DNA from 2 places in the Acidovorax sp. 106 genome. Region 2 is predicted to be linked to the other one. Evidence: predicted binding sites of a transcription regulator. Region 2 holds the regulator's gene; the other holds the start of a gene.
The links. Region 2 encodes LexA, which represses DNA repair genes until DNA is damaged. Its sites were predicted from a motif close to ACTGTATNNNNATACAGT; they were not measured.

Region 1: the regulator LexA is predicted to act here: its motif matches at 5,534-5,551, upstream of C8C98_RS16825 (PA0069 family radical SAM protein).

What each region holds. Positions count from the first base shown of each region.
Region 1 is NZ_RCCC01000001.1:3,794,952-3,803,554, forward strand. It holds gene C8C98_RS16795 (nitronate monooxygenase family protein) at 1-294, shown strand, start outside; gene C8C98_RS16800 (cytochrome d ubiquinol oxidase subunit II) at 443-1,453, opposite strand; gene C8C98_RS16805 (cytochrome ubiquinol oxidase subunit I) at 1,473-2,843, opposite strand; gene C8C98_RS16810 (GbsR/MarR family transcriptional regulator) at 2,848-3,432, opposite strand; gene C8C98_RS16815 (acyltransferase) at 3,687-4,805, shown strand; gene rnk (nucleoside diphosphate kinase regulator) at 4,908-5,321, opposite strand; gene C8C98_RS16825 (PA0069 family radical SAM protein) at 5,553-6,785, shown strand; gene C8C98_RS16830 (HAD-IA family hydrolase) at 7,042-7,740, shown strand; gene C8C98_RS16835 (amidohydrolase) at 7,737-8,603, shown strand, end outside.
Region 2 is NZ_RCCC01000001.1:4,474,800-4,483,402, reverse strand. It holds gene lptF (LPS export ABC transporter permease LptF) at 1-683, opposite strand, end outside; gene C8C98_RS19690 (leucyl aminopeptidase) at 707-2,221, shown strand; gene C8C98_RS19685 (DNA polymerase III subunit chi) at 2,226-2,660, shown strand; gene C8C98_RS22245 (hypothetical protein) at 2,664-3,320, shown strand; gene C8C98_RS19675 (branched-chain amino acid ABC transporter substrate-binding protein) at 3,452-4,582, shown strand; gene C8C98_RS19670 (D-2-hydroxyacid dehydrogenase family protein) at 4,702-5,709, opposite strand; gene lexA (transcriptional repressor LexA) at 6,444-7,118, opposite strand; gene C8C98_RS19660 (asparaginase) at 7,206-8,177, shown strand; gene adk (adenylate kinase) at 8,322-8,603, opposite strand, start outside.

The DNA of each region.
Region 1 (8,603 bases), 680 kb from region 2:
AAGCAGGCCATTGTGGACAGCAACTCCGACGACATCGTCTACAGCAATCTGTTCACGGGCGTGCATGGCAACTACCTGGCGCCATCGATCCGCGCCGCAGGGCTGGACCCCGAGAACCTGCCCGAGTCCGACCCTAGCAAGATGAACTTTGGCGGCGGCGCCCAAAAGGCCTGGAAGGACATCTGGGGCTGTGGCCAGGGCATTGGCGCCATCAACGCCGTGACCAGCACGGCCGAGCTGGTGGCCAAGCTGCGCCGAGAGTACGAAGAAGCACGGGCGCGGTTGAAGCTCTGATCGGAGCCTGCAACGCATACCGCTGGACTGTATCGCCAGTGGTATGTTTGCTATTGAATGTATAGCTTCTAGCGCTTATTCAATAAGCGCTAGAGCCTGATTAGATTCAATGTTTGGGGCGCTGGGCTGTGGCATTCAGCGGCACGCATCACAGCCCATACGTCAGCTCCCGCGCTTTGCCCCAGAACACGCGGTACATGAAGACGGTGTAGATCACGATCACCGGCAGCGTGATCGCGACGCCAATGCCGATCACCGCCAAGGATTCCGTCGCGCTGGCGGCCTCCCACACCGTGAGGCGGTCGATGACGATGTAGGGGTAGATGCTGTACGACAGCCCGAAGAAGGCCAGCACAAAAATCACCACCGTGGCCACAAACACCACCCAGCCATAGCCCGCTGCCACCACCCGGGGTGCGGCCAGCACATGCCGAATGGCGAAGAAGGCGGCCACGCACGCCAGCGGAATCGGCAGCAGTGCAAAAAAGCCGGGCAGGGCAAACCACTTGTTGAACACCGTGTGGCTGACCACCGGTGTGGCCAGCGAGATGCCCACCAGTGCAAAGCCCATGGGCCACAGCACGCCCTGGCCCCAGCGCAAGGCCTTGCGCTGCAGTTCGCCCTCGGTCTTCATCACCAGCCAGCCCACGCCCAGCATGGCGTAGGCGGCGGGCAGCGTCAGCGCAATGCCCACGGCAAACAGGCGGCTCCACAGGTCGGTGTGAAAGCCGGTGACATAAGCCCCCAGCATCCAGCCTTGGGCCAGGGTGGTGACCAGCGAGCCCAGCGCGAACAGGTGGTTCCAGGCGGCCTTGTGCGAGTCGCGTGCCTTCACGCGAAAGTCAAACGCCACACCGCGCACGATCAGTCCGATCAGCATCACCGCCACGGGCAGGTACAGCGCCGACAGCACCAGGCCGTGCGCCATCGGAAAACACACCAGCAGCACGCCCACGCCCAGCACCAGCCAGGTCTCGTTCGCGTCCCAGAAGGGGCCGATGCTGGAGAGCATCACATCCTTCTCGGCCTGCGTGGCCAGGGGCAGCAGCATGCCAACGCCCAGGTCGTAGCCGTCCAAAATCACGTAGGCCAACAAGGCCAGGCCCATCACGGCCATGAAGATCAGGGGCAGGGCGGTGGCCCAGTTCAGTAGTTCCATCATGCGGGGCTCCTGCCGTTCATACGGCTTGGGGTGAGGCGGGCGCCACGGCGGGGGCGGGCAGGGCCGCGTGTTCAGCCATGTGCTTGATGACGCCCACGTAGGCGACGAGCAACAGCGCATACACCGTGAGGTAGGCCGCCAGCGTGCCGGCCACCATGCCACTGGGGTGGGGCGCGACGGCTTCGGCGGTTTTGAGCAGGCCGTAGACCAGGTAGGGCTGGCGACCGATTTCCGTCACGTACCAGCCCGCCAGCGTGGCCACCCAGCCCGAGAACGTCATGCCCACCAGCGCCCACAGCACCTTACGTGGCAGCACGCCAGCACTGTGCGCGCGGCGGCGCCACAAAGCCCACGCGGCAGCCCAGGCCACGGCCAGCATCAGCATGCCCACGCCCACCATCACTCGAAAGCCCCAGAACACGGGCGCCACCGGCGGGTGCGCGCCAGCAAACTCGTTCAGCCCCTTCAGCTCGGCATCTGGGTCATGTGCCAGGACCAGGCTGGCCGCCTTGGGGATCTGCAGGGCGTAGTCGGTGCGGCCTTCTTTCTCGTTGGGCAGGCCAAACAGGGTGAGCGGTGCACCTTTTTCGGTGTGCCAGATGCCTTCAATGGCAGCGATCTTGGCGGGCTGGTGTTCCAGCGTGTTCAGGCCATGCAGGTCGCCCATGAAGATTTGCAGCGGCATGGCCACGGACACTGCCACCACGGCCGTGTGCAAGGCCTGGCGGGTGCCGGGTGCGGCCTTGCCTTTGAGCAACTGCCAGGCACTCACCCCCGCAATCAAGAAGCCCGCTGTGAGGCTGGACGCCAGAAGCTTGTGCCCTAGCCGGTAGGGAAAGGATGGGTTGAACACAATCGCCAGCCAGTCCACCGCATGGAGTTTGCCGTCGATGATCTCGTAGCCCACGGGGGTTTGCATCCACGAGTTCAGGCTCAAAATCCAGAACGCAGACAGCGTGGTGCCAAAGGCCACCAGCAGTGTGGCCACCAGGTGCACGCGGTCAGACACACGGCCCCGGCCAAACAGCATGATGCCCAGGAACGAGGCCTCCAGAAAAAATGCCGTCAGCACTTCGTAGCCCAACAGGGGCCCGGCGATGTTGCCCGCGCGCTCCATGAAGCCGGGCCAGTTGGTGCCGAACTGGAAACTCATGGTGATGCCCGAGACCACGCCCATGGCGAAGGTCAGCGCAAACACCTTGGTCCAAAAGTAATAGGCCTGCCCCCAACCGGCCGCTGCTGGCGTGCCCTGGGTGGCCGCGTGGCGCAGCCGAAAGAACACCAGAAACCAGCACAGGGCAATGGTGATGGTGGGAAAGAGGATGTGAAAGCTGATGTTGGCTGCGAACTGGATGCGCGACAGCGTGAAGGTATCGAGCGCGTCCATGGCCTCAGCCCCCCTTGGCGTTGTCGCCCGCGCGGCCCTTGCCGGTCAGGCGGTCTTTGAACTCCAGCACCCGCGTCACCGCCGTGCCCATGCCCATCAGTTGCAGGGCGGTTTCAGGGGCCAGGCGCTGCACATCGTCAAACCAGGTCATCAGCCGGTCGATCAGCTCGTGCATCTCGCGCATGCGCTCTTGGGCGTAGCGTTCTTCGTCCGAGGTGGGTTCTTCCAGCAGCGCCATGCGCAACATGGACAGCGTGGGCTCGATCTCGCGGCGGCGACGCTCTTCGGCCAGCACGCGGAAGATTTCCCACACATCCTTGGGGGCCTCAAAGTACTCGCGCCGGTCCCCCGGCTGGTGACTGAGCTTGACGAGCCGCCACGACTGCAGCTCCTTGAGGCCCATGCTCACGTTGGAGCGCGAGAACTCCAGGGTCTCAGCAATCTCGTCGGCATTGACGGGGCGCGGCGACAGGAAGATCAGCGCATACATTTGGCCCACGGTGCGGTTGATGCCCCAGCGGCTGCCCATCTCGCCGAAATGGGACACGAATTGGCGATTCAGAGGAGGAAGGTTTTTGACGTAGGTCATAGGAGGCGCATTGTGCTCCAAATTTATTGAATTTTCAGTAAATACTGAAAATTCAATAAATTGCCTGTGTCACGTATTCGGGCGGTGCCTGCTCAGAGGCGATCTGCCCATCGGCGTTGGGATGCGGACGGCCTTGCGTTCACCGGTTGGGGCCGGGGCTGGCACGCTTTACATGGAAAGAGGACAATAGAGGGTTTTACATTTGCGCCTGCGAACCATTTCGCCAGCGCGCGTTGGTGAATCCCGTTCTCTGCATGTCTCAACACACCTCACGCCTGCCTCTGCTGGACACCGTCAAGGGTCTGGCCTGCGCAGCCATCGTTGCGCACCATCTGGCCTTTTATGGCCCCATGTCTGACATAGCCCAGCCCCTGGCGCCTGACCTGATGGCCTGGCTGTACGACTACGCGCGCATGGCGGTGCAAGTGTTCTTGGTGCTGGGCGGCTACCTGGCTGCCGCCAGTTTGGCGCCCGAGGGCGTGGCCCGCTTCGGCCAGGTGGGCCAGCAATTGAGCAAGCGTTTTGTGCGCCTGGTGGTGCCGTATGTGGTGGCGTTGTTGGTGACTGTGCTGATCAGCGCGCTGGTGCGCCCCTGGATGGAGCACCCCTCGGTGCCCGGCGATCCTGATCTGGCCCAGTTGGTCACCCATGCGTTGCTGCTGCACAGCCTGGTAGACCATGAATCTCTGTCGGCCGGGGTTTGGTACGTGGCGATCGATTTCCAGCTGTTCGCGCTCAGCCTTCTCATGTTTGCTGCAGTGCGTGCATTGCCATCGGCACTGGCCAAGCAGCGTGCCGCCTTGCTGGGCCAGGCCTTGGTGGTGGTGGGCGTTGCGGTCTCGCTGTGGGGCTTTAACCGCGATGCGCAGTGGGATGTGTGGGCTGTTTACTTCTTTGGTGCCTATGGCCTGGGCATGATGGCCTTTTGGGCCAGCCGCGCACCGCAGGCCACGGGCTGGGTGCTGGCGATGGCCGTGCTGGGCGGCGTGGGCTTGGCGTTGGAATTCAGGGCGCGCATCGCGCTGGCGCTGGCAACTGCATTGCTCATGGTGTGGGCCATGCGCACCCCTGCGGTGCGGCAGTGGCGTGGGGTCTCGCCGCTGGTGCGCTTGGGGCAAATATCCTACTCGGTGTTCCTCATCCACTTTGCCGTGTGCCTGCTCGTCAATGCCGTGGTCAGCAGCCTGTGGCCCGCCTCGCCATGGGTCAATGCCTTGGGCATGTTGCTGGCGTTTTCGCTGGCCATGGTGGCGGGGCAATGGCTGTACCGCACCGTGGAGCAGCGCACCCCCACATTGCCGACCATGCTGCGCTGGCAGGCGAGCCTGGTGGCCGCAGGGGTGCTGGTGCAACTGGGCAGCAACTGGGGTTGATGTCTGAGAGCCGGCCAGTGTGGGGATGCACTGGCGCAGCACCCTCAGTCGCCTGCTTTGCTGGGACGCCTCCGCAGGCGCCGTTTCAGTAGTGCGCAGTGCTCAGCGGTGCAATTCGCCCGCGCTTTCAGGCTGGTACACGATGCGTTTGACCTGCACTGTCATGGCTTTGCCACCGGGGCCGGGCCAGGCCAGCTCATCCCCTACTGACAAGCCCAGCAAGGCGCTGCCCACAGGCGCGAGGATGGAGAGCTTGTCGGCACTGCCGTCCAGATCACGCGGGTAGACCAAGGTCAGGCAAAACGACTTGCCTGTCTCCACGATGCTGAACTCCACCGTGGAGTTCATGGTGACCACGTTGGGTGGAATTTCTTCGGGCGCCACCACGTCCGCCCGATCCAGCTCTGCCTGCAGGTCTGCCTTGCCCGGGAACACACTGGAAGGCATGGCGGCCAGCAGGGCTTCAATGCGGTCGAGGTCGAGAGAGGACAGAACGATCTGGGGCTTGCGCGCCATGGCAGTACCTTGAGTGTTTGGTTGAAAGCGCGGGACTGTAGCCCAGGGGGCAATCTCGCACTGGCCCGCAGGGCCATCCGACCTTGGCCTGCCATGTTCACGTCTGGCATGCGCAGCTCCATTTTTGCGACTGCAGCCCACCCGCACACCATTCCCAGGGCTGTCGCCTGACACGTCTGGCCACCAGCGCCTATGATCTCTTTTGTGAAATAACTGTATATTCATACAGTTATGAAAAGCCGACCCACACCTTCTGAGCCCGATGACTTTGCGGTGCCAGAAGACATCCGCATCCCTGTGCAAGCCATTCGGGGGCGGGGTGCTGCGTCGGCACTGCCACACCGGTTTGCGCGCGATGTGCGCGAGGCTGTGGACGATGGCTGGGGCAACGTGGCCAGCCCGCAGATGCAGGGGTTGCAGGCCAATAAGGGGGGCGAGCAGGGCGGAATGACATCGACCTCTGCATGGGGCGATGAAGGCGAAGGCGGCGCGCCAGCCCTTGCCACCCGCGTGCACCTGGAGACAGCCCGCAGCGCTTTGTGCGCCAATGATTCGCCCGACATCTTTTTTGAACTCTCGGTGAACCCCTACCGGGGTTGCGAGCACGGATGTGTCTACTGTTACGCCCGGCCCACGCACAGCTACCTCAACTTCTCGCCGGGGCTCGACTTCGAGACTCAGATCGTAGCCAAGCACAACATTGCCGAAGTGCTGCGTAGCGAGCTGTGCGCCCCGCGCTACGTGCCCCGTTTGATCAACATTGGCTCGGCCACCGACTGCTATCAACCTGTGGAGCGGGACCTGAAGCTTACCCGCGGCCTCATCGAAGTGATGCGTGACGCGCGCCACCCGTTTTCGCTCATTACCAAATCCAGCGGTGTGGAGCGCGACCTGGATTTGCTGGCTCCGCTCGCAGCGCAGCGGCTGGCGGCGGTGTACGTCACCATCACCACGCTCGATGCCACCCTGGCCCGCCGCATGGAACCCCGCGCTGCCGCGCCCCACCGTCGCCTGCGCACCATCCGTGCGCTGGCCGAGGCGGGTGTGCCCGTGGGCGTGAGCGTGGCGCCGCAAATTCCGTTCATCACCGAAGACATGGAGCAGGTGCTCGAAGCCGCCCGGGATGCCGGTGCCACCAGCGCCTTCTACACCGTGCTGCGCTTGCCGTGGGAGCTGGATGCGCTGTTTCGCGAATGGCTGCAGGTGCACTACCCTCAGCGTGCGGCCCGCGTCATGGCCCGTGTGCAAGACCTGCACAACCTGACGGATGCCCAGCGCAGCGCGGGTAAAACCTATGAAGCCGACTTTGCCACCCGCATGAAAGGCAGTGGCCTGTGGGCCGACCTGGTGCGCCAGCGCTTTGCCACGACTTGCCGCCGCCTGGGCCTGAACCGCGAGCGCGAGGGGCTGGACTTGGGCCAGTTCAGGCCAGGGTTGCTGCGAGGACAAGGCAGCTTGTTTTGACGCACAGGGTGCTGACGTGGTGGCATTGCGCAACGCACCATGCCAGTGATTGGATGCACGCTTTGGTGAGCGTTGGCCTCACCTTGGTGCCTTTCTCACAATCTGCGCCGCAGGCCCCTGAAAACGCAATTCGCTGCTGCGACAGCCCCTTGGTTCAGTGCCATGGCAAGGGCGCGCGCTCCTAAGCTTGGCATCTGATTTCGCCCCCGTTGCAGCCAGCATGCAGCGCCCCCAATGCTGACTTGAGGAAAGCCCCATGGCCCTGCGTGATTTCAAAGTGCTGACGTTTGATGTGGTTGGAACCTTGATCGACTTTGAGGGCGGCATGCTCGCCTACCTGCGCCAGGCCGTGCCTGGCAGCGATGCGACCGATGAGCAGTTTCTGGCCGCTTACCGCGCCGCCCGCAAAAGCCCCGACACCGACTGGTACCCCAACGACCTGGTGCGCTGCTGGCATGTGGTCGCCCCCCAACTGGGCCTGCCCGACAGCGATGCGCTGGCCCAGGGCTTTCGCGACTCTGTCGCGCAGTGGCCCGCCTTCCCCGATTCCATCGAAGCGCTGGCCCGGCTGCGCAAGCACTTCAAGCTGGTCACCATGACCAATGCCCAGACCTGGGCGCTGCAGCACTTCCAGAAGACGCTGGGTTCGCCCTTTGACCTGCTGCTGGCCTGCGACGACGCCCTGTGCGAAAAGCCCGATGCCCGTTACTTTGCCTATGCCCGTGGCCGCTTTGAAGGCGCCTGGGGCTACAAGCAAGCGGACAACCTGCACGTGGCGCAAAGCCAGTACCACGACATTGGCATCTCGAAGAAGCTGGGCATCACCACCTGCTGGATCGAGCGCCGGCACGGCCTGGCCAGCTCTGGGGGCACCATCGAATCCGAGCACACCGTGCCCGACTACCACTTCCACACCCTGGCCCAACTGGCCGATGCGGTGGACGCAGGCCAATGAGCCAGGTGTTAACCCCGGCCAGCCTGGCCGCTGTGACCGCACCTGTGCAAGACCTGCTGCCCGAGCTGATCGCGCTGCGGCAAGACTTGCATGCCCACCCCGAGCTGGCCTATGAGGAGCGCCGCACCGCAGGCATCGTGGCGCAATCCCTGCGCCTGCTGGGCTTGCAGGTGACCGAGGGTGTGGGCGGCACGGGGGTGGTGGGCACACTGCAATGTGGCGGCGACAGCCGCGGTGCCGCAGGGCAGGGCCCCAGCGTAGGCTTGCGGGCCGATATGGATGCGCTGCCCATGGTGGAACTGGGCCAGCGCAGCTATGCCAGCCGCCACGCGGGCAAGCACCACGGCTGCGGGCACGACGGGCACACCAGCATGCTCATTGGCGCTGCTCGCCAGCTGGTGCGCACCCACCTGGCGCTGGGTTTGTGCGGCACGGTGCACTTCATCTTTCAGCCCGCTGAGGAAGGGAAGGCCGGTGCGGCCTGCATGATCGACGACGGGCTGTTTGAGCGCTTTGCGTGCGACAGCGTCTACGCCCTGCACAACTGGCCAGACCTGCCCCTGGGCCACGCGCAAACGCGCCCCGGCCCCATCATGGCGGCAGCCGACCGGTTTGACATCACCGTGCGCGGCAAGGGCGGCCACGCGGCCCAGCCCCAGCACACCCCCGATGCCATCTTGGCTGCGAGCCAGCTGGTGGCGCAGCTCAACACCATCGTCTCCCGGCGCATCGACCCGAGTGAATCGGCCGTGCTGTCGGTCACCCGCATCGAAGGCGGTCACAGCCACAACGTGCTGCCGGCCGAGGTGCAGATCACCGGCACCGTGCGCAGCTTTGATGCGACCGTGCAAGACCGCATCGAA
Region 2 (8,603 bases):
TATTCTTCAAATTCGCTGACTTTGAGGCCCGCCTTGTCTCGGGTGGATTCCAGTCGTTGGCCGTTGATCAAGATGGCGATACGGTCCTCGCCCTTGATTTCCATGCGTGCACTGTGTGCGCTGGTCACGGATTCCTTGTCGCCTACCGACGTGGCGATGAAGATGTTGTTGCCAGCCTGGGTGTCGGGTGCATCTTTGTCAATGAAGAACACCCGGCTGCCGTTGGCCGACTCCTGGAATTCGCCGGGGGCAATGCGGTCAATGTCGCTGCGTTGTTCGTAGCGGGTTTTCAGTTCCTGGATCTGGGTGTTGGACCAGGGCCAGACTGCCAGCGATAGCACGGCGATGACGGCCATGACGGGCCAGGCAAAGCGCAGCAGAGGTGGCAGAAGGCTGACCAACCCACGGCCACTGGCAAACCAGATGACCATCTCGCTCTCACGGTACATTCTGGAGAGTGTGCTGACCACCGCAACAAACAGGCTCAGGCTGAGAATGATGGGCAGTTGACCGAGCACGGTAAACCCCATCACGAGCATGACGTCAGAGGGATTGACGCTGCCCCGTGAGGCTTGTCCCAGGGTGCGGATCAGCATCATGGTCATGACCACGGTGACCAGCACCACCAGCGTCGCGCCGAAGCTGCGCGCCAGCTCCTTGCGAATAGATGAATCGAATAACATTGGCTCGAAGGAAAACACCGATTATGAACTTTGATCTGAAGAAACTGGATTTGGATGCCGCCGCAAGCGAAAAATGCGACTTGTTGGCTGTTTTGGTGACTGAGGAGTTCAAGGCTGGCAAGGACCCGTTGTCGGCCTTGGCAGGGCAAGCCATTAAGCAAGGTGACTTCAGTGCCAAGCTGGGCAAAGTGCTGCAGTGCTACAACGCGCCAGCAGCTGTTGCCCGGCGTGTGGTGTTGTTGGGCGCGGGTGATGGGTCTGCGCGTGCTGTCCGCCAAGCGGTGCTGTCGCTGTCTTCCTTGCTCAAGGGGCCTCAGGTCAAGCGCATGGCTGTGGTGTCTTCCGTTGCATTGTCCGGCCCCGCTGTCAGCTCCTTGGTCCAGGCCGTGGCTGAGGCCAGCTATGTTTACACCACCACCAAGTCCAAAGCAGAAGCGCGAGCCTTGGTGCGTTGCGTGGTGGGGGTCTTTGATGTCACCAAGGTCCGGTCAGAGTTTGATGAAGGAGTGGCATTGGTTGCCGGCGTTGAGTTTGCCCGTGAATGGGGCAACAGGCCCGCAAACCATGCCACGCCGACGATGTTGGCCGAGGCCGCCAAATCGCTGGCCAAGCAGCCTCGCGTCCAATGCAAGGTGCATGGCCCTGCCGAAGTGGCAAAGCTGGGCATGGGCGCTTTCATGGCCGTGGCCCAGGGGGCGGAGCAGCCCCTGCGGTTCATTGAATTGCACTACCGTGGTGCAGCCAAGGATGCCCCTGCGGTGGTGCTGGTGGGCAAAGGGATCACCTTCGACACCGGCGGCATCTCCATCAAGCCTGCAGGCGAGATGGACGAGATGAAGTTCGATATGTGTGGTGCTGCCAGTGTGCTGGGGGTATTCAAGGCCCTGGCTGAGCTGCAGCCCGCATTGAATGTGGTGGGCTTGATCCCGGCGTGCGAGAACATGCCCGATGGCCGTGCGGTAAAACCGGGCGATGTGGTGACCAGTATGAGCGGCCAGACCATCGAGATCTTGAACACCGACGCCGAAGGGCGCTTGGTGTTGTGTGACGCGCTGACGTACGCTGCGCGCTTCAAACCAGCGGCGCTGATTGACATTGCCACCCTGACTGGCGCCTGCGTGATTGCCCTGGGGGGCGTGCGCAGTGGCCTGTATTCCAACCGCGATGACCTGGCCCTGGCTTTGCAGCAGGCGGGTGACGCGTCGCTGGACCTGTGCTGGCGCATGCCTCTGGACGATGACTATGCCGATGGACTCAAGAGCAATTTTGCTGACATGGGCAATGTGGCTGGGCGGGCTGGTGGCTCTATTACGGCTGCCAAGTTCTTGCAAAAATTTGTAGGAGACATCCCCTGGGCGCATCTGGACATTGCGGGCACCGCATGGAAGGGGGGGGCGGCCAAGGGATCTACTGGGCGTCCTGTGGGTTTGTTGTTTCAGTACCTGCTGACGCAGGCCGCTGTAGCGGCTCAAGAAGGCGCAAAACCTGCAGCCAAACCCCGCGCCAAGCCTGTAAAGCGTGCATCGGCAGCCAGCTGAGCCAATGACAGAGATCGCCTTTCACTTCAATGCGCCAGACAAACTGGCCTATGCGTGCCGCTTTGCGCGCAAGGTCCAGCGAGCGGGAGCCCAACTGGTGATCTTGGCACCCAAACCTGTTTTGGTGGACCTGGATCGCATGCTTTGGTCGGTGTCGCCGCAGGACTTTGTTGCGCACTGCTTCGACGATGCCGATGAGGACCAGTTGGCGGTATCGCCAGTCGTGTTGTCTGCTGAGTTGGGTGCAACGCCGCACCAGGACGTGCTGCTCAATCTAGGCGCTCAAGTGCCTGCTGCGTTTGAGCGGTTTTCTCGGCTCATTGAGGTAGTGAGCTCCACCGATGAACAAGACAGGGGCCAGGCACGGCTGCGATGGAAGCACTATGCGGCGCGTGGCTACGCGATTGTTCGACACGATTTGGTGTTGAAGGGGGGGTGAAGAATGTCCACGGCACCTCCCAGAGTCCCACCGCGTTTTGTCCCGACACTCACCGAAGTGGTGCAAGCCCCATCAGGGCAAAGTGTCGCAGCCCCTACATCGGTGCCAAAGCCTGTGCCTGCTTCGGTGGCTCCCTCCACTCCAGGGGTTGAGGAGAAGGTTTCGGGCACCCCGTTGGTGAGGGGGGGAGCTACAGGTTCTTTTTCTGCTAAGGCGCTCCCTGCGCAGCCAAGCCCGGCTGCTCGGGGTATTTCGGGGGACGGAAAAGGGGGCTCTCTAGGCGCTGCGCGTTCTGCTCCGACGGCCCCGGCCCCGGTATCTGCTTCAGGAGTGAGGGCGGGTGCATTGGGCTCCTCCATGCCAGCGGTGGCTTCCCCGGCCCCCATGGCCTTTGCCAAAGAAGCCCGCGTTGACGTGCGTCCGCCCGCTAGATCGTTGCCTGAGGGAACTGAGGAGTACATGGTTCATCGGGTGATGCAGCGCGTGGATGTGGTGCTGGACCAGCGGTTGCGTGAAGCCATCGCCACGGTGGTGCAGGAGCAAACCAGATCGGTGCTGCCACGCTTGCGCGAAGAGATTGAGTCCGTGGTGCGCCATGCGGTCTATGAAGCCGTGGCCGACGAGCTGGCGAGCGCAGACCCTGACGCACCTCAAGGATGACAGGGTATTCCCCTGTGGTTTCCCCTGCATTTAATCGTGTTCCCTAATGAGCTGGCCTGTAAATTGCGATATGTTCCACTGCGTTGAGACACAAGAAAAATTCTCAGCGTTTATCTTTACTGGAGATTGATATGCAATTGAAGTTGAAACTGACCGTGGTTGCTGCTATCGCAGCTGTTGCCGGTGTGGCCTCTGCACAAGAGCAGGTGGTTAAGATCGGTCACGTGGCTCCTGTTTCTGGCGCGCAGGCTCACTACGGCAAGGACAACGAAAATGGCGCTCGCATGGCCATTGAAGAGTTGAACGCCCAAGGTGTCACCATCGGCGGTAAGAAGATCAAGTTTGAGCTTCAGGCGGAAGATGACGCTGCTGATCCAAAGCAAGGGACAGCCGCTGCACAAAAACTGTGCGATGCTAAGGTTGCTGGCGTTGTGGGTCATTTGAACTCCGGTACGACGATTCCCGCATCGAAGGTTTACAACGACTGCGGTATCCCCCACGTCACGGGCGCTGCGACCAACCCCAACCTGACAAAGCCAGGCTACAAGACCACCTTCCGTATCATCGCCAATGACAATGCGTTGGGTTCCGGTTTGGCTTTCTACGCTATCGACACCCTGAAGCTGAAGACCGTTGCGATCGTGGACGACCGTACTGCTTACGGCCAAGGTGTGGCTGATGTGTTCAAGAAGACAGCCGCAGCCAAGGGCATGAAGGTTGTGGATGAGCAGTTCACCACCGACAAGGCGACTGACTTCATGGCCATCCTGACCGCCATCAAGTCCAAGAACCCTGATGCTATCTTCTTCGGCGGTATGGACCCACAAGCCGGCCCCATGCTGCGCCAGATGGAGCAGTTGGGTATGGGTAATGTGAAGTACTTCGGCGGCGACGGCGTGTGCACCTCTGAAATTGCCAAGCTGGCAGCAGGCGCCAAGACTTTGGCCAACGTGATCTGTGCTGAAGGCGGTGCATCGCTGGACAAGATGCCTGGCGGCAAGGCCTGGAAGGCCAAGTACGATGCCAAGTACCCTAACCAATTCCAGGTTTACAGCCCTTACACCTACGATGCGACGTTCTTGCTGGTGGATGCCATGAAGCGTGCCAACTCGGTCGATCCTAAGGTCTACACCCCAGAATTGCTGAAGTCCAACTTCAAGGGCGTGACATCCACGATCCAGTTTGAGCCCAATGGCGAAATGAAGAACCCCGCCATCACCTTGTACGTGTACAAGGATGGCAAGAAGACACCTCTGAACTAAATCCGTTCAGTAGCTTCTGATGCGCAAAGGCCCCCTGCTTGGAGCAAGCAGGGGGCCTTTGTTTTTGATGACCCGAATGACGTCGAAAAGCCCTGGACCAGAGGGGCTGGTTCCTGCCCTTAGCGGCGCACTTGCAGTGACCCAGGGTTCACAATGTTGGTGGGCGTGCCTTTGATGAAGTTCACTACATTGTCAAAGGCTGCTCCGAAGTACAACTCATAGCTGTCCTGTTCCACGTACCCAATGTGGGGCGTGCAGATGCAGTTTTCCAGCCGCAAGAGAGCATGCCCTTGCAGGATGGGCTCGCTTTCGAAAACATCCACCGCCGCCATGCCGGGGCGTCCGCGATTGAGCGCAGCAATCAGTGCGTCGGGTTCCACCAACTCGGCTCGGGAGGTGTTGACCAGCAGTGCTGTTGGCTTCATGCAGGACAAATCTTCCAAAGAAACAATACTGCGTGTCTCTTCATTCAGCCGCAAGTGCAGGGAGATGACATCGCACTGGGAGAAGAACTCCTCGCGGGTGGTTGCAATCTGGTAGCCATCGCTCAGCGCCTGGGCTCTTGAGGCCTCTCTGCCCCAGATGCGCACATTCATGCCAAATGCTCGGCCATACCCCGCCACCAATTGCCCAATGCGTCCATAGCCCCAAATGCCCAGCGTTTTGCCCCTCAGCACTGTTCCAACGCCAAAGTTGGGGGGCATGGATGCGTTTTTGAGTCCTGACTGCTGCCAAGCGCCATGCTTGAGGTTGGCGATGTATTGAGGAAGGCGGCGAGAGGCCGCCATCACCAGCGCCCAGGTCAACTCGGCGGGGGCTACTGGAGAGCCCACACCTTCCGCCACTGCAATTCCGCGCTCCGTACAGGCAGCCACATCGATATGGCTGCCCACTTTGCCAGTTTGCGCAATCAGTTTGAGCCGAGGCAGTTTTTCAACCAACTGGCGGGTGATTTGCGTACGTTCGCGCACCAGCACGATGATGTCTGCATCACGCAGACGCACCGACAACTGGCCTAACCCCTTGATAGTGTTGGTGTAGACCTTGGCGGTGTAGGCGTCGAGCCGGGTGGCGCAATGGAGCTTGCGCACTGCGTCTTGGTAATCGTCCAGGATCACAATATTCATCCCGATATTGTGCCTTGCCCGCGCGGCCCTCAGGTGGCGTGGGCAACAAACGATGGCGCAGTTAAATGCAACGCGATGTGTGGTGTGGCAGTTTGATCTCTTGGATTAACCAAGGGCCTGTTTACGATCCCCTGCGAGATCTGAAACAGGCTCTCAGCTTTCAGGCCAAGGTTTCTCGCGCTGCAAGCCTGTCCAGTTCTGCACACACGTCGGCCATTCGGCCCGAGATAAACAACTTGTCGAAGCCGCTATTGCAGGACGAGTGCACAACCCGTAGCACTTGCCGCGCAGGGGGACGACGCAGTGCATGGGCGCTGTGGGGCAGTGGGCGATGCGCCAGCTTTGTCTCGGCTGCCACGCATGCACTTCGGGCTGGAGCATGGGCCTTGGGGTGGTCTGGGCGCTGAGCATGCGGTGCAGGCGTTTCAAGCACCAAGCCTTGGGCAAACTTGCACGGGTTGGCCTGCTCGCTGCCCAAGGCCGCGTTGCCAAGGGCTACCTCGTCGCCAAGTGGAACCTGGCCAAGTGCCCTGGGTGCGAGCCAGCGTGAAAGCACTTGCAGGGGCGAGGCGAACGAGGAGAGAGTCAAAGATCCAATTCCCATGTGAATACTCCGAAGATCGGTGGATGAACATAGGCAGGATTTCAAAAACACAGCGTTCCCCAGGGCTGACAAGGTGTGGCAACCTCGTCAAACGCCCGCCACCTGAGGGGCTGCGCATCTGGTGTTGGGTTTACATCAGCATCGTGTTTCTGATGAGGCCTACAGCCAATCCCTCGATTTCAAAGACTTCCCCAGGCCGTACGGTAATGACAGGGTAGTCGGGGTTTTCGGGCAAAAGCTCAACCCCCTTGGCGGTGCGCTTGAGCCGTTTGACGGTGACTTCGTCGCCCAGGCGGGCCACCACAATTTGGCCATTGCGTGCCTCTTTGGTGGCCTGCACTGCCAGCAGGTCGCCGTCCATGATGCCTGCGTCGCGCATGGACATGCCTCGCACCTTGAGGAGGTAATCTGGCTTGTGCTGAAAGAGGCTGTTTTCTACGCAGTAGGTTTGGTCCACATGTTCCTGCGCGAGAATGGGGGAGCCAGCAGCCACGCGGCCAATCAGCGGCAGGAAGAGTTGAGACACTTGCTGCAGCGGTGCCGCAAAGTGCTGCCCTCTGGCGGCATTGATGGCGCGAACCGTGTCGCTGCGCAGCCGGATGCCACGCGACGTGCCGCTGACCAACTCGATGACGCCTTTGCGTGCAAGGGCCTGCAGGTGTTCTTCTGCCGCGTTGGCCGACTTGAAACCCAGCTCTGTGGCGATCTCTGCACGGGTAGGGGGGGCCCCTGTGCGTGCGATGGCGGTCTGGATCAAGTCCAGAATCTGTTGTTGCCGGGCCGTGAGTTTGGGGTTGTCGAACATGACTGTGTCTGCGGCTTGCTGAGGGTTTAGGGCTACTGTTTTTTAATCCAGTACCTGTATTTTTCACCAGTTTTTTGGAGTGCGCAAGTGAGTACGCAAAAAATCGTCGTTTTGGGGACGGGCGGCACGATTGCCGGAAAGGCCGCGAGTGCGGAGGACAACGTAGGTTACAAAGCGGCGGAGGTGGGGGTCGCTGACTTGCTGCAAGGCGTGCCGGGGCTGGGCAAGGCGTTGCAAGGGCATGTTTTGGAGTCTGAGCAAATTGCCCAGATCGACAGCAAAGACATGGGGTGGGATGTGTGGCGTACGTTGGCAATGCGTTGCCAACAGTTGCTGTCAGACCCCGACGTGACGGGGGTGGTGATCACCCACGGCACCGATACGCTGGAAGAGACCGCGTGGTTTCTGAGCGCGGTGTTGGACGCCTCCAAGCCTGTCGTTCTGGTCAGTGCGATGCGCCCGGCCAGTTCGTTGACGCCCGATGGGCCTCAGAATTTGCTGGATGCCATCGCTGTGGCGACCCATCCCCGCGTGGGCGGCGTGCTGGCTGTGGCTGCGGGTGTTGTGCATGCTGCAGAGCATGTGCACAAGGCGTTTCCTTACCGCGTAGATGCCTTCACTTCAGGAGAGGCGGGGCCGTGCGGGTGGGTGGAGGAGGGGCAGGTGCGTTGGGCGCGGGAGCCCGGTGCAGGGTGTCGGGGAGCCCATGCTGTGTTGCTGCACAGGATGCCTCCCGCTGCCGACTGGCCCTGGGTGGAGGTGGTGTGCAGCGGGGCAGGCGCCAGCGGGCGTGCAGTGGATGCCTTGGTAAATGCCCGTGTGCAGGGCCTGGTGGTGGCCGCTACGGGCAATGGCTCCATCCACCATGCGCTGAAGGAGGCTTTGCTGCGCGCGCAGCAGCAGGGCGTTTGCGTGGTGACCGCTACCCGGTGTGGACAAGGGCACACGTTGGTGGGGCCCACAGGCGACTTTGCCGGAGCAGCGGGGCTGTCGCCCATCAAGGCGCGGATCCAACTGGTGTTGGACCTGATGTCACGCAATGGGGCGCAAGCTGTGTGATCTGGCACTGCAGCCCCCCGTTTAGGCAGGTCTGCGGACAGGGCTGCAGGGCATAGAAAAAACCCCTTGCTGCAGCGCTGCGGCAAGGGGTTTTATCTTGGCGGTTTACCGCCGGGATGGATCGGGACAGGTGCCCCTCAGAGATCAGTGGCTCAGCGCTTCAAATGCGCGGGCGGTGATCTCATCCACCGTGCCAGTGCCACTGATGGCGCGGTACTTGGGGGCCTGTGTGGGCTCTTGTTGTGCCCAGTTGCTGTAGTAGTCCACCAAGGGGCGTGTCTGGTCGCTGTAGACCTGCAGGCGCTTCTTGACGGTTTCTTCCTTGTCGTCGTCGCGCTGGATCAGGTCTTCACCCGTCACATCGTCCTTGCCTTCCACCTTGGGTGGGTTGAACTTGACGTGGTAGGTGCGGCCGCTGGCAGGGTG